2 regions of the Rossellomorea sp. ABR4_012 genome follow, and region 2 is predicted to be linked to the other one. Evidence: a T-box and tRNA genes for the amino acid it is inferred to sense, from the RefSeq annotation. Region 2 holds a T-box; the other holds one or more tRNA genes.
The links. The T-box of region 2 lies ahead of trpS (tryptophan--tRNA ligase). A T-box ahead of a tRNA ligase gene usually reads a tRNA of that ligase, here a tRNA-Trp.

Region 1 (7,324 bases), on a different contig from region 2:
GGTCACCGTTATAATAGTCGATTGTGTCGATTTCAGAATTATATACTTCTATTAAACTATTATAAATATATTCATCCAGCTTCACGATAACGCTGTTAGACGCATTGACAGGAGCTTCTTTTTCTAAAGCTTCATCATAATAATCCATATATTCAGCGTAAACATCCATCATTTCACCTTCGGACTTTGCAGCATCGATCTTTTTCGTATAGCTTTCCAGCGTACGCAGGATGGCTGCGTAGTGAGAGGAAAACTTCTCCAACTCCAGCTGATAATTGATTGCTTGAGCGGCTTCCACCGAATAACCAGGATGAATCAGTGCGCTACTTGAAAATAATAGAGAGGTTGCCAAAACAGAAGCCGTTAATGTTTTCTTCGTGACCATGTTCATTCTCCTTCAAAAATATAAGTATAGGAAGTGATTCCTGATTTAATTATAATGACTTCCCATTAATTTGGGAATTACCTTAGACAGCGGTGGGGGAGAATATTTTTCGACAAAACTGGGGCCTCTTTTAGAGGGAATCGAAGATGATAAGACAACTATACACTCGTTCTCTAACTCTAAAAATTTGTGTTATAAGGCGAGAGATGTTTGTACGGTGGAAACTTCTGTACCGGAATTGCTACAAAGGTTTACTGATGGCTATATGGAGTTTATAATAAAAAAGATTGTGATTAGTAAATTAATTACCAAAAAGGGGACGTAACAAATGAATATACTAGTAACCGGCGGGGCTGGGTATATAGGCTCACATACATGTGTGGCTTTACTTCAAGCAGGTCATACGGTGGTAGTGGCCGATAATTTATGCAATAGTAAATTTGAAACAATAGATAATATTAAACAAATAACGAATAAGGAAGTCAAGTTCTATAATGTTGACGTGACAGATGAACACGCTGTTAACGATATTTTTGCAAGTAATAGTATTGATGGAGTCATCCATTTTGCAGGTCTGAAAGCAGTAGGAGAATCCGTAGAAATACCAATTGACTATTACTATAATAATATCGTCAGCACGATGGTCCTAACTAAGGCTTGCAAGGAATTCGGTGTAAATCGATTCGTGTTTAGTTCCTCGGCAACAGTGTACGGAGATAACGAGTCTCCATTTGTAGAGAACATGGAACTCATGCCGACCACAAACCCTTATGGTGAGACAAAAGCAATGAGTGAAAGGATTCTAACTGATATTGCTAAAGCAACCCCTGGTTTCTCAGTTGCTCTCCTTCGATATTTTAATCCTGTGGGAGCACATGAAAGCGGGTTAATTGGGGAAGCACCTAATGGAATCCCGAATAATCTGATGCCTTATGTTACTAAGGTAGCAAACGGGAAATTGGAGAAGTTGAGTATCTTTGGAAATGATTATCCTACAGTAGATGGTACAGGTGTCAGAGATTATATTCATGTATTAGACTTGGCTGATGGACATGTTGCAGCTCTGAATAACCTTAAGGAAGGTGCACATATTTATAACTTGGGCACTGGCCAAGGTACAAGTGTACTTGAGCTTATTAAAGCTTTTGAAGAAGCGAATGGAATTGAAATACCTTATGAAATTACAGATCGCAGACCTGGAGATATTGCTTCTTGTTATGCTGATACCACGAAAGCAAAGCGTGAATTAGGCTGGTCAGCAAAACGGGACATGATTGCCATGTGCAGGGATGCATGGAGATTTGAAAAGAACTTTAATAAGTAATGGGTAGTGTGAAGTACCTTACACAAGGTAGCTAGTTTGTGTAGGGTACTCTATAAATCTGTCTGATTAATGAAACACAAAATACATATTGATCATTATTCTAGAAGGAAAACTAATTAGAGGATATACTTTTTTATTCTTAGAGTTGACATTTTTTAAATGAATTGATAGATTAATATAGGTCGTCACATTTTAAAGACTGTATTTACGGAGGATTAGCTCAGCTGGGAGAGCATCTGCCTTACAAGCAGAGGGTCGGCGGTTCGATCCCGTCATCCTCCACCAAAGATTTTTACGAAGCGATAGTGGAGTAAAATATCTATCCTTAAACAATGCGCAGCGAAGCGGAGCATCTCTACGCATAAAGCTCAGCTAGCCATAACTGCGGCAACCAATAACATAAAGTTGCGCAGAAAACTCTGCTAGCAACAAACCAATCACACGGAGGAATACCCAAGTCCGGCTGAAGGGATCGGTCTTGAAAACCGACAGGGGTGTTAAAGCCCGCGGGGGTTCGAATCCCTCTTCCTCCGCCATATTTTTTCTTTCTCTCATGGAGGGGTAGCGAAGTGGCTAAACGCGGCGGACTGTAAATCCGCTCCTTCGGGTTCGGCAGTTCGAATCTGCCCCCCTCCATTTAGCTTTTTTACGAAGCGTCAGCGGAGTAAAAGAAGCCTCCTTAACCTTTCCGCAGCGAAGCGGTGCATTTACTCGGAGCGAAACGAAATCTTATTACGTAGGGGCATAGTTTAACGGTAGAACGAAGGTCTCCAAAACCTTTGGTGTGGGTTCGATTCCTACTGCCCCTGCCACAAATGCGGGTGTAGTTTAATGGTAAAACCTCAGCCTTCCAAGCTGATGTCGTGGGTTCGATTCCCATCACCCGCTCCAATAGTAATTTAAAAGGGTCAGTTCTTGTGTTTCTCACCATTTAGGAGAAAGCAGAAGAACGGACCTTTTTTAATTTGAAAGTAAAATGATCTGTATAAATAATGATACACTTTTATCAAATAGCTCTAATTTATTTAAACAAATGTTTGATTAACATTTCCTGTCCTATAGTATAAGCATGCTTCAAAATTAAACAGATGTTTAATAGATTATAAGAAGGACAGCGGACGTATCGCCTGGCCCTTGTTGACTATTTCGGATTTATGTAAGATAGTTACTATGACCTGTTACTGATCAGGAGATAAATAGTTTATTAGTAGGTGAAGGCAATGAGGGAATTTCAGCAAGGGATACAGAAAAGAAATTATTATATAATTGTTTCTATCATTATCGTCTTGATGGCAATGGGGGTCGTGGTTGATAACCCGGTGAATGAACGTTTTTTCATGCATGGAGCCATGGTGGTCATCGTATCCGTATGTCTGCTGATATACCCTGTGTATGAAACGACTTGGATAAGATATGCTACGGTCATTGCATCGACCGGTTATTTTTACAGCCTGTTTTTTTTATATCCGGAAACGTGGTCGGGATTTGTTTTATTATGTTTTGTTCCTGCATTGTCCATCCTCTTTTTTGATAAGTGGCTGTTTTATTTTTCGCTAGTATTAAATGCATGTTTTATTGGTTTAACATTTAGTTATATTGGGATTATTGATAAAGGAGAAGCTTACTCATACATTTACGAAGATATTGCTGGGAACTCTGTAAACTATATTGCGAGTCAGGTTATTCTTTATTTTATTTTTCATCTATCAAATGTACGGATTCAAAAACAGCGAATGTACTATGAGCAGGTGCAGCAGGCTGAACGGCTTAAGACGACTGGACAAATGGCAGCTGCGGTCGCACATGAAATCAGGAATCCACTTACTGTTGTAAAGGGATTTCTTCAATATTACAAGGGAGATCCTGAGCTGAATCAAAGTTTAAAACGGAATTTATCATTGATGATCGATGAGCTTCATACTGCGGAGCATGTGATCTCTCAGTTCCTGTCCATTGCCAAGCCGGATCAAGCGAAGAATATGGATTGGATCGATATGTCAACCGTATTAAATGATGTGACGGATCTGTTAATAATGTACGGTTTACTAAATGATAACAATATCGAGCTGTCGGTGGAGGATGATTGCTTGGTTATGGCTCATTCCATTGAACTCAAGCAGCTATTCGTCAATCTGATCAAAAATGCCCTTGAAGCCTCCCCAACCAGTGCAGCAGTCTCTGTAACGGCTAAGAAACAAAAAGATGAGGTAAGGATTCAAATATTAGACAACGGCAGAGGAATGACGCCAGAGGAAGTAAAAAGCTTAGGTACTCCTTTCTATTCATTAAAAAGCAAGGGGACTGGTCTTGGACTTATGATCTGTTATAACATTGTGGAAAAATACAATGGAACTATTCGCTTTGAAAGTACATCAGGAGTAGGGACAACTGTCACAGTATACTTCCCGCTCGCTGCTGAATAATATAATCGATTTTCAAAGAGCGCCTTCCTGTACAGAAGAAAGTACAGGAAGGCGCTCTTTTTCTAAACAAACGTTTGATTAATATCTACGTCTCTAATCTGCCCACTTATCATCTTCTTCCCATCCTTCGTTTCAATAAAAAACATGAATGACCCAACCGAGTAATATTTCAATCCATAACTATTTACCAAACTGAAGGAATAGACCTGGGACATAAGGGTGGGTCGTTGTCCCTGTTAAAGAACAGATTCTAAAGAGTATTTTTAATAAATGAACATTATAAGAAACATTTGGTTCATTATAAAAAACAAAATAGTATGATAAAAAGAGAAAAACTTAGTTACAGTTCGAAAAACGTTCTTTTTAACGAATAAATGACTGAATACAAGGTTTTTCAAATAATTAGTAATCCAATATACTCACATTATAAGTTCATTATAAAGAACAAAAACGAAAAACGAAATTAAGGGAATTGAAGTTTATGAAAATAGGTTTAAAGCAGTTATTTCCAAAATCTATACATAGCATCAACCGTTCATTGTTAAGAACGATTAGGGGAGGGAGACTTATTAGACACTCTCGAATAAGAAAATTTAAGAATAAATACCGGAGTGTTAGTATTTTCGCCCAGTTAGTTGCCATTTGGTACTTGACAATGTTTGCAGCTATACATTTCACCGGTAATACAGGAGCTGCTTTCAATGATGTTGAAACGATTGCTGAGACAATCTCGGCAGCAGAGGATTTTTGTAAGGATGCAAAAAAGGGCTCTGAATTCTGGCGGCAACGATGTAAAGATAATGCCGGCTTAGGAAACGGGCCTGAACCAGTAGACGAGGATACGGGTGAAGGAACAGATCCTGATAATCCGGGTCATAACAAAGATGAGTGTGACGATCTTACCAATGCTCCTTGCTCTGAAAATAGTAGAATAGCAGACTTAAAGAAAAACATATCTAATGACAGCATCCAACTAACCTGGAAGAATCCACAGAATAAAAAATTCAGTTCGGTTACTATTTATCGAAACGATGAACTTGTTGCTGAAAATATAAAAAATGGCCAGTTTGAAGACAAAGGGCTAACACATTCTACAACTTATCTATATAAGCTAATTATGGTCGATAAGCATGGAAAAACCTTACATGAAGAAGTAATCGAAATTATTAACGCTGAGTCAGAAAAAGAAATCCAGACTCCAGAAGAATCTTCACCAAAAGAAGAAGATGCAGCTAAGCCTTCTGAAGAAGAAGAACTTAGTAAGGAAGAGGATGCAGCTAAACCTACTGAAGGTGAAGAATCTCCTAAAAAAGAAGATAAACAGCCTCCAGCAGAAATCACAACCCTCACATCTGAAAGAAATGGAAATAATATCAAATTGACCTGGGTGAATCCCTCTGATGAAGACTTTTCACATATAAGTATCTACATTGAAGGAAGCACCGATCCAATCAAGGTAAAAGTAGCAGATTCTAAAATAGATCTTCAGCAAAATCCTAAAGACAAAGTCACGTACAGATTTACGACTGTAGACACCAGTGGAAATGAATCAGCTGGGACTTTAATAACTGTTGAAGAAAAACAGTAAATCTCAAAAAAAGGTGATGAAAAATGACAGCAAAAAAATTATTAAAGATTACTAGCAACCTTATTACCACGGTCCTTTTCCTGGTTTTATTGTTCATGATTTTCGTGGTGATTTCCTCAAAAGCTTCTGGAGGGGAACCTCAGTTTCTTGGCTACCAATTAAAAACCGTTCTCTCAGGATCAATGGAACCGACCTTTAAAACGGGTTCCATCATAGCTGTAAAGCCGGTTGAAGAACCAGCTGCCTTGAAAAAAGGAGATGTAGTGACTTTCTTGCAGCAAGATAATACCATTGTCACCCATAGAATTGTTGAAGTAATTAAAAATGGTGATAATACCATGTTCCAGACTAAAGGGGACAACAACAAAGACATTGATACACAACCCTTATTAGCTCAAAATATCGTAGCAAAATACACAGGTTTCACTATTCCATTCCTGGGATATTTCATAGATTTTGCAAAATCCAGTAAAGGTACAGCCATTCTATTGATCGTACCAGGTGTTTTACTACTAGGCTATTCCGGTTTCACGATTGTCTCAGCCTTAAGGGAGCTGGACAAATCACAAGTAACGGCAGATTCAAAGAAAACCGCTTGATTGATCCCCTTATCCACTAAGGGTTCAATATAAAAAAATCTACATACCTCAAAAACATGGGGGAAAACAAGGAGGAAGTTTACATGTCAATCAAAAAGAAATTAGGTTTAGGGGTAGCATCAGCAGCACTGGGTATTTCATTGGTAGGTGGAGGAACTTGGGCAGCGTTTAATGATACTGCGACGATTAATAACCATTTTGCGGCTGGGACGTTGGATTTGGATGTAGCTAAAAGTGGATCGAAACCAATTAGTTTTGATCTATCTAATATGAAACCGGGTGATAATGTTCAACGGATCTTTAAGTTAAACAATGTCGGAACTTTGGCAATTAAAGAAGTACTATTAGATGTTACAGCCGATAACTTTGTTGATGGAAATTCTACTTCTGATTCTACTAAAGAAGGCTATTTATCACAATTTGTAATTGATTTTATGCAAGTTGACTCGGAATCAAGTCAGTGGCAGCCAAGAGCAAAAGTTACAAAAACTAATGAAACCCTTACTTTAGCAGATCTAGTGGATGGAACATATGTTAGTAAAATTAAACCTGAATATCTAGGGGCGGGAGATAAAATCAACCTAGCACCGTTAACAGTTGCAAATAACGACTACAGAGGTATTCCAGTAAATCCAGCAGATAGTGATGATGTATTTATTCAAATTACTTTCAATAACGACCTTACAAAAACAGGAAATGAATATAACCAGAATAAATACCAAGGTGATAAAATTGACTTCTTCTTCAACCTTGAAGCTACACAGTGGGATGGAGTACATGTAGATACTCCAAATGGTAACGGGGCAATTAATAATGACGTCCAAGGCTCAGCAGATGGTTCTACAATGCCTAATCCAGTAACTGAGGGGTCTCCGAAACATACAAATGAAAAAGTAGATTAATATATTTTGAACTATAATTAAAATAGGGTTGCTAGAGACTCGAATTAATTGATTCTCTAGCAACTTTTTTTATTTAACCTTTTTGAAAGTAATATGGTAGTTA
Region 2 (7,324 bases):
TAAAACGCGGAGCAACAATCTATGCTGAAGTGGTAGGATACGGAAGTACGGGAGATGCCCATCATATTACAGCACCTGCACCAGCCGGGGAAGGCGGCGCAAGAGCAATGAAAATGGCTCTTGATGATGGAGGAGTGGCACCTGAGGAACTTGATTATATCAACGCCCACGGTACAAGTACTCCATATAATGATAAATACGAGACAATGGCAGTCAAAGAAGTATTCGGGGAGCATGCTTACAAACTTGCCATGAGTTCCACTAAATCAATGACCGGACACCTATTGGGAGCTGCTGGAGGAGTGGAGGCCATCTTCACTGTATTGGCTATGAAAGATAGTATTCTTCCGCCAACAATCAACCTTGATACTCCAGACCCGGATTGCGATCTTGACTATGTAGCAAATGAAGCCAGAAAACGTGAAGTGAATGTAGCGATGAGCAACTCACTTGGGTTCGGCGGCCACAATGCCACGCTGGTGTTCAAGAAATACACAAAATAATGGATTTTTGAAGCGCACGAATCAATATTCGTGCGCTTCTTTTCATTTTTAGTCTCGAATCATCAGTTACTAAAATCTCTTTTTCTACATATATATTTAAAAAAGAGAAAGAGGGATGAATGTGACAATCGCTCCGACAGATGAATGGCTGGCCGAATCCCTGGATAATCCATTGGCGATCTTACAGAAAACTAAACAGGGTAGATCTGACGACGTGGAGTCCCTGTATCATTACCTCATGAAGCATGGAATGTACCGTCCTGCAATGGCTGCAAAAAAAATTTATGAGTCCATGAAGGAAAACAAACTATGGGATTTATATATGAAGCTTGAAAAGCTATATAGAAAAAGATGGGATGGCCCGAATGTGCCTGTTTATCTGCTGCCGGTGCAGGAGACAAGAGGACTTTTTCAATCTTCCATGAAAAAGTCAGGCGTGTGCTTCAAAGATGAAATTTATTTATTTTTGAAAGAACAGGAAGATATTAAAGAATATGAGGCGTTATTTGTTCATGAGTATCACCATTGTGTGAGGATGGACAGATTGAAAAAGAAAGATGAAGACTACACTTTATTAGATTCAATCATATTTGAAGGGCTTGCCGAACATGCTGTTCGTGAGTACTGCGGTCAAGAGTATGTGGCGGCATGGACGAAGGCTTACGGAGACAAAGAACTCTCTCATTATTATGAAAAGTTGATTAAGCCCAATCTTAACATTACGCGAGTAAATCCGCTCCATGATCATTTGCTTCTTGGTCAAAAAAGCTACCCTAAAATGCTTGGTTATGCTGCAGGTTATTATCTGGTGGAAAATGCCAGGAAAAATAAGAAAGCAGTGACTAATCTGTACATGGGGAAACCATCTTCCTTCTTCTTACCAGATAAAAAGGTCCCAGCCTCCATTGAATTGCAATAGGTAAACACCCGTTTTCGTCATATATCCCTCTGCTTGACATAAACTATAGTATAAAAGGACAAGCAAAAAGAGGGTAGAGGCGGAAGGTATGGTGTTTCGTATGTTTGTATTATTTATTGGTTTTGGACTGGCTGTTTCCGGAGGGGTAAGTCTGATCATTTATTTAAACCTTCTTACAACAGGAATGACCATTATAGAATATTTACTATTTGTAAGTACTAGAGTAGAATGTTATCTCTTCCTTGTCGGCATTCTCATCATTACCTTAACGATCTATTTGCCTCGAAGAAAAAATAACAACTATCTATAAAAGGTGCGGATTCAGGAATATTTTTACTCTATTCTGCCTATACTGATTGACAAATAAGATTGTAGCAAAGCGAGGGGTCAATCATGTTATATCTTCATGATGTATGGGTAAATTGGTTCGAAGGCGAAGAAAATGGCTACAATGTGTGTCATTTTCACGAATGGAGAAAAGAAGATGTCATTGAGTTGTTAGATCAAGTTCCTTTAATAAAAGTGGATAATGCCCTTTTTCATTACATCGAGAATGATTTATCAGAATTACCTCAACAACTGCTGAATGATGTATATCAAAAAGCATATTTAAGAAAAAATCATGAACGCATCCAATTGGATTATTGCTTTATTGTCACAGATGGGACAGGCATATTGGCAGTCGATACAATCGGTTATACTGTTCCTATTCGAAAAAGCAGGCTCATTCCAAGACAGGAACAGCTTGTATATGAAATGGTGGAAGGTCACGATGTGATTCCTTACTCCGTGGAACAAGATCCCAAATCGGAGAACGCTTATCATATTCTTTCACCGAGTCCACATATGATGAATGGCTTGACAAGGAAGGAAAGGCAGCTTAAACAGTTGCTCTTCATGGCACTTGATCAGCTTCACGGTTCGAGAAACACGGCAGAAATCCGTTACTGGTATACAGAATGGGCACCTGAGCAGTACCGGGTCATTCAGGATATGGATTTTGAAGATGTTTGGAATATGCTGTATGAAGAAACGAAATATGGATGGTCAAATAAACATCTCATCCTATGTGAGAACCTGATTAAGGGGCAGCCATTTTTTGAAAAACTGTGGGAAGTTGAAAACCGTCCTAAAGTGAATTGAGCTTCGAAACCTTAAGTCTACTATAGACTTGGGGTTTTTTTATTCGGAAAAAATGCTGAAGCCTTAATTGGCTCCAGCACTTCATCCATCATTATCTTTTTCTCTCTTTACGGCCCAGTCCCATGGCCTTTTCCATTTTTTTAAGCATCTTGCCCGCGGCACGATTGGCTTTTTCAGCTCCGCGATCGAGAATGTCATCCAATTCATCGGAGTCGATCAATTCATTATAGCGATCCTGAATCGGTTTGATGGCATTGACTACTACTTGAGCCAGGTCAGCTTTGAACTCTCCGTACCCTATTCCATCATATTTTTGTTCAAGCTCTTCTATTGAAGTGCGCTCGAGGATAGAGTATATCGATAATAAATTCGAAACACCAGGTTTATTTTCCTTGTCGTATTTCACGACGCCATCTGAATCAGTGACAGCGCTCTTGATTTTCTTCTCGATTTGTTTTGGATCATCCAGCAATGTGATGAACGCTTTTTGATTGGCATCTGATTTACTCATTTTCTTTAATGGGTCCTGCAGTGACATGACCCGTGCGCCGACTTTAGGGATCCGTACTTCAGGAACGGTGAAGATGTCATTGTATTTATTGTTAAAGCGCTCAGCCAGATTACGGGTTAATTCCAAATGCTGTTTTTGATCTTCGCCGACAGGTACTAAATCAGTACCATACAGCAGGATATCGGCTGCCATTAATGGCGGGTAAGTCAAGAGTCCGGCGGATACAGCTTCCTTACCATGGGATTTATCCTTGAATTGCGTCATTCTCTCAAGCTCTCCGATATACGTCACACATTGCAGTATCCATCCCGCCTGTGCATGTGCAGGTACTTCTGATTGAATGAATAAAGTAGACTTTTCAGGATCGATCCCACAGGCGATATAGAGTGCAGCAAGACTTTTAATATTTTTACGCAGCTCCATTTTATCCTGCTGTACTGTAATCGCATGCTGATCTACGACACAGAAGTAACAGTTGTATTCATTTTGCAATTCTGTAAACTGCTTCATTGCCCCGATGTAATTACCGAGCGTGATCGTACCGCTCGGCTGTATTCCGCTAAATATGGTCTTCATTACGTTTCCTCCTAATTTTGTACAAAATAAAAACCCACGCGTCCTTATAATATAGGGACGAATGGGATTATATCCGCGGTGCCACCCTAAGTACCCATGAATATGGATCAGCTTAGTCCATGCAGCTTGCATGAAACCTCTTTAACGTGAGGTAAATCCGTTATTCGCTACTGATATTTCACAAATAAGGCTCAGAAGTCCATTCGCTAAAAAATGATTACTTGTTCACACCGGCCACAAGCTCTCTTGAAATCAATTTAAAGGTACTATTCTTCATCTCAGCCATGATATTAGTATTCCTATTATATTGAATTAACAAGGTTAATTCAAGTGTATAGGAGATAGGACAGTGCCAAGGAAATGACGAGCAGGGAACTTCCTATAATAAGAAAAGAGTTGGTGATTTTATAAGACCTCACAACTGTAAACTCTTCGTGAGCTTGCTTCGTTGAATCGATATCATCAAACTCAGAAAGGAACTTACCCTGCACAGTACTTCTTCGAAATCTCTTTAAAGCATATACAATTCCGTTAAAGAAACCCTTCTGAAATATATACAGGAAAGCACCCATGATTAAATAAATCATTCCTGTAATAAATAAGCTGTTAAGAATAGAAAGAACGAGTGGATCACCCTGAACAAGTGAAAAGGCCACTGAGATGATCAAGAACAAAACCGCAATAATATAAATAGTAAATATACGTTTCATAATACTCCTTTATACCTTTTATTATAAAAGTATACATGAAGCGGACGATGGATTTCAATTGGATTTCATATATATACAATACTCTGATAACTGTTCCTTCCAAAAATACAATCATCTATAGTCCGCACACACTAAGGGGTTTATTAGGATTCCTAGCTTCTCTTAAAAAGAGAAGTAGGCACAACGTGTGTAATAAAGAATCATAACAATTTATAATTATAATAGAAAAAACTTTCAATCTAGTTAATATCGACAATTTTTGCTGATTAAGTAAAATAAATGAAAGCGGTTTATTGTAACAATTGTAATAGGACAAACACCCTAAATGTAATTCTGAAAACCCCTATAAATCAAGGTTTTACCATCATATGACCTATTAATCTGATAATTTTGCAAAAAAACTGTTAAATTAATATTGCAAAAATATCTCTATCATGTATAATAAGTAACAAATCTTCTGAAAATTAGAAGATAAATAAATATGAGATTTACGAGGAGGTCAATTTCAAGATGAAGAAAAAGTTTTCATTCTTGCTGGTTCTTCTTCTGGCTCTAAGTACTTTCCTAGCTGCTTGTGGCGGCAATGAAAAGTCTGGAGACGAGGGAACAGGCGACAACGGCGGCGACAAGCCTGCTGAGCAAAAAGAACAAGTACTTAACTTGATCGAGAGTTCAGAGATCCCATCAATGGACTCAACACTAGCTACTGACTCTGTTTCATTCAACGTAATGAACAACGTATTCGAAGGTCTTTACCGTTTAGGTGAGAACGACGAAGCAGTACTAGGTATGGCTGCTGAAGAGCCACAAGTCAGTGAAGATGGTCTTACTTACACGTTCAAGCTTCGTGATGCTAATTGGTCAAACGGAGATCCCGTTACTGCTAACGACTTCGTTTACGCTTGGCAAAAAGCTTTAAACCCTGATACTGGTGCAGAATACGCGTACATCATGTACGATATCAAAAATGCTGCAAAAGTTAACGCTGGTGAAGTTCCAGTTGAAGAATTAGGTGTTAAAGCAATTGATGACAAAACGTTAGAAGTACAGCTTGAAGGTCAAGTACCATACTTCAAAGCATTACTTTCTTTCGCAACTTTCTATCCTCAAAACCAAAAATTCGTAGAAGCTCAAGGCGATCAATTTGGTCTTGAAGCTGATAAAGCACTTTACAATGGTCCTTTCACACTATCTGAGTGGAAGCACGAACAAAGCTTCAAATTAACTAAAAACGATGGTTACTGGGATGCAGAAACTGTCAAGTTGAAAGAAGTTAACTTCAACATCGTTAAGGATACTGCAACCGCAGTTAACCTTTATGAAACTGAAAAGGCTGATATTACTGGTCTTTCAGCTGAATTCGTTGACAAGTACAAAGATGATCCAAACTTCAAAACTCTAGCGGATACTGCTGTATTCTTCCTGCGTTTAAACCAAAAGAACGAATTAATGGCTAACGTAAATGCTCGTAAAGCAATCGATGCTGCTTATGACAAGCAAGGTATGGTTGACGTTCTTATGAACAATGGTTCAATGCCTGCGTACTATCTAGTACCAAAAGATTTCGTATCAGGTCCAGATGGAGCTGAATACCGTGAAACTGTTGGCGATTTCGGTGCATATGATACTGAAAAAGCTAAAGAACACTGGGCAAAAGCGAAAGAAGAGTTAGGTAAAGATACGTTCGAAATCGAACTATTAAACTATGACTCTGAAAGCTCTAAGAAAGTCGGAGAATTCATCAAAGAACAATTAGAAACAAACCTTGAAGGTCTTACTGTTTCAATCAAAGCACAACCATTCAAGCAAAAACTTGATTTAGAATCTAAAGGTGATTATGACTTATCATTCGCTGGATGGGGTCCTGACTATCCAGATCCGATGACGTTCGTTGACATGTTCGTTACTGATGGAGCTCATAACCAAATGGCTTACTCTAATCCAGAGTATGACAAGTTAATTGAGCAAGCTAAAGGTGAACTAGCTGATGATTTAGAAGCTCGTTGGCAAGCAATGATCGACGCAGAGAAGATTCTTTTCGAAGATCAAGCAATCAGCCCAATGTACCAAAGAGGTAGTTCTTACCTAGAGCGTCCATATGTTAAAGGTATCCTTCGCCATTCATTTGGTGCAGATAATTCTTACAAGTGGGCTTCTGTTGAGTAATTAATAGCTCAATGACAAACCTTAAAAGGGAGAGTGTATGCATGGGCATACGCTCTCCTTTTCCACTGATTGTCGAAAAAAGTCAAAAAAGTAAAAATAGATTGAAAATTTGTCGAATATCTATATAATTATCTATGTAATGAAAAAATAGACAAAAAAGGGGGGCTAAAGAATGGTCAGATATACAATTCAACGACTCGTTTATATGATCATCACTTTGCTTATCATTGCTACCGCTACTTTCTTTCTGATGAAGCTCCTGCCTGGATCTCCACTACAAAATCAAGAAAGGCTGTCTCCGGAACAACAACAAATCATTTTGGATAAATATGGTCTGAATGACCCGCTGCCGGTTCAGTATGTGAACTACATGACGGGACTTGCTCAGGGTGATTTAGGTTTATCATTTCAATACGATAACCGCCCGGTTACACAAATCATTGGAGATCGTATTGGACCTTCCGCACTTCTAGGATTCCAAGCTATGGTATTAGGAACGTTTTTAGGATTATTGGTAGGGATCATTGCAGCAATCAAACATAATACGGTTTGGGATTATGGATCTACTATACTTGCTGTTTTAGGGATATCCATCCCTTCATTCGTTTTTGCTGCTTTATTGCAATATTATATAGGTGTCAAGCTTGAGTGGCTTCCTGTTGCCCTTTGGGGAGAGTATAAACACACAATACTTCCAACACTAGCACTTACGGTAGGTGTTGTGGCAACGATTGCGCGTTTCATGCGTACTGAAATGCTTGAAATCTTAAACTCTGATTATATATTATTAGCAAAA

Region 1: it has a tRNA-Trp gene. The T-box ahead of trpS (tryptophan--tRNA ligase) is inferred to sense a tRNA for this amino acid. The anticodon was not compared.

Annotation. Positions count from the first base shown of each region.
Region 1 is NZ_JBSWVK010000001.1:759,186-766,509, forward strand. It holds gene ACXAFV_RS03785 (LysM peptidoglycan-binding domain-containing protein) at 1-385, opposite strand, end outside; gene galE (UDP-glucose 4-epimerase GalE) at 714-1,709, shown strand; tRNA gene ACXAFV_RS03795 (tRNA-Val) at 1,919-1,994, shown strand; tRNA gene ACXAFV_RS03800 (tRNA-Ser) at 2,153-2,245, shown strand; tRNA gene ACXAFV_RS03805 (tRNA-Tyr) at 2,265-2,345, shown strand; tRNA gene ACXAFV_RS03810 (tRNA-Trp) at 2,448-2,521, shown strand; tRNA gene ACXAFV_RS03815 (tRNA-Gly) at 2,527-2,600, shown strand; gene ACXAFV_RS03820 (ATP-binding protein) at 2,930-4,132, shown strand; gene ACXAFV_RS03825 (hypothetical protein) at 4,614-5,720, shown strand; gene sipW (signal peptidase I SipW) at 5,744-6,319, shown strand; gene ACXAFV_RS03835 (TasA family protein) at 6,403-7,221, shown strand.
Region 2 is NZ_JBSWVK010000005.1:262,728-270,051, reverse strand. It holds gene fabF (beta-ketoacyl-ACP synthase II) at 1-503, shown strand, start outside; gene ACXAFV_RS19490 (DUF2268 domain-containing putative Zn-dependent protease) at 619-1,422, shown strand; gene ACXAFV_RS19485 (YuzI family membrane protein) at 1,511-1,732, shown strand; gene ACXAFV_RS19480 (DUF3603 family protein) at 1,816-2,565, shown strand; gene trpS (tryptophan--tRNA ligase) at 2,657-3,652, opposite strand; T-box leader at 3,703-3,941, opposite strand; gene ACXAFV_RS19470 (DUF3899 domain-containing protein) at 3,979-4,362, opposite strand; gene ACXAFV_RS19465 (peptide ABC transporter substrate-binding protein) at 4,873-6,528, shown strand; gene opp3b (oligopeptide ABC transporter permease) at 6,701-7,324, shown strand, end outside.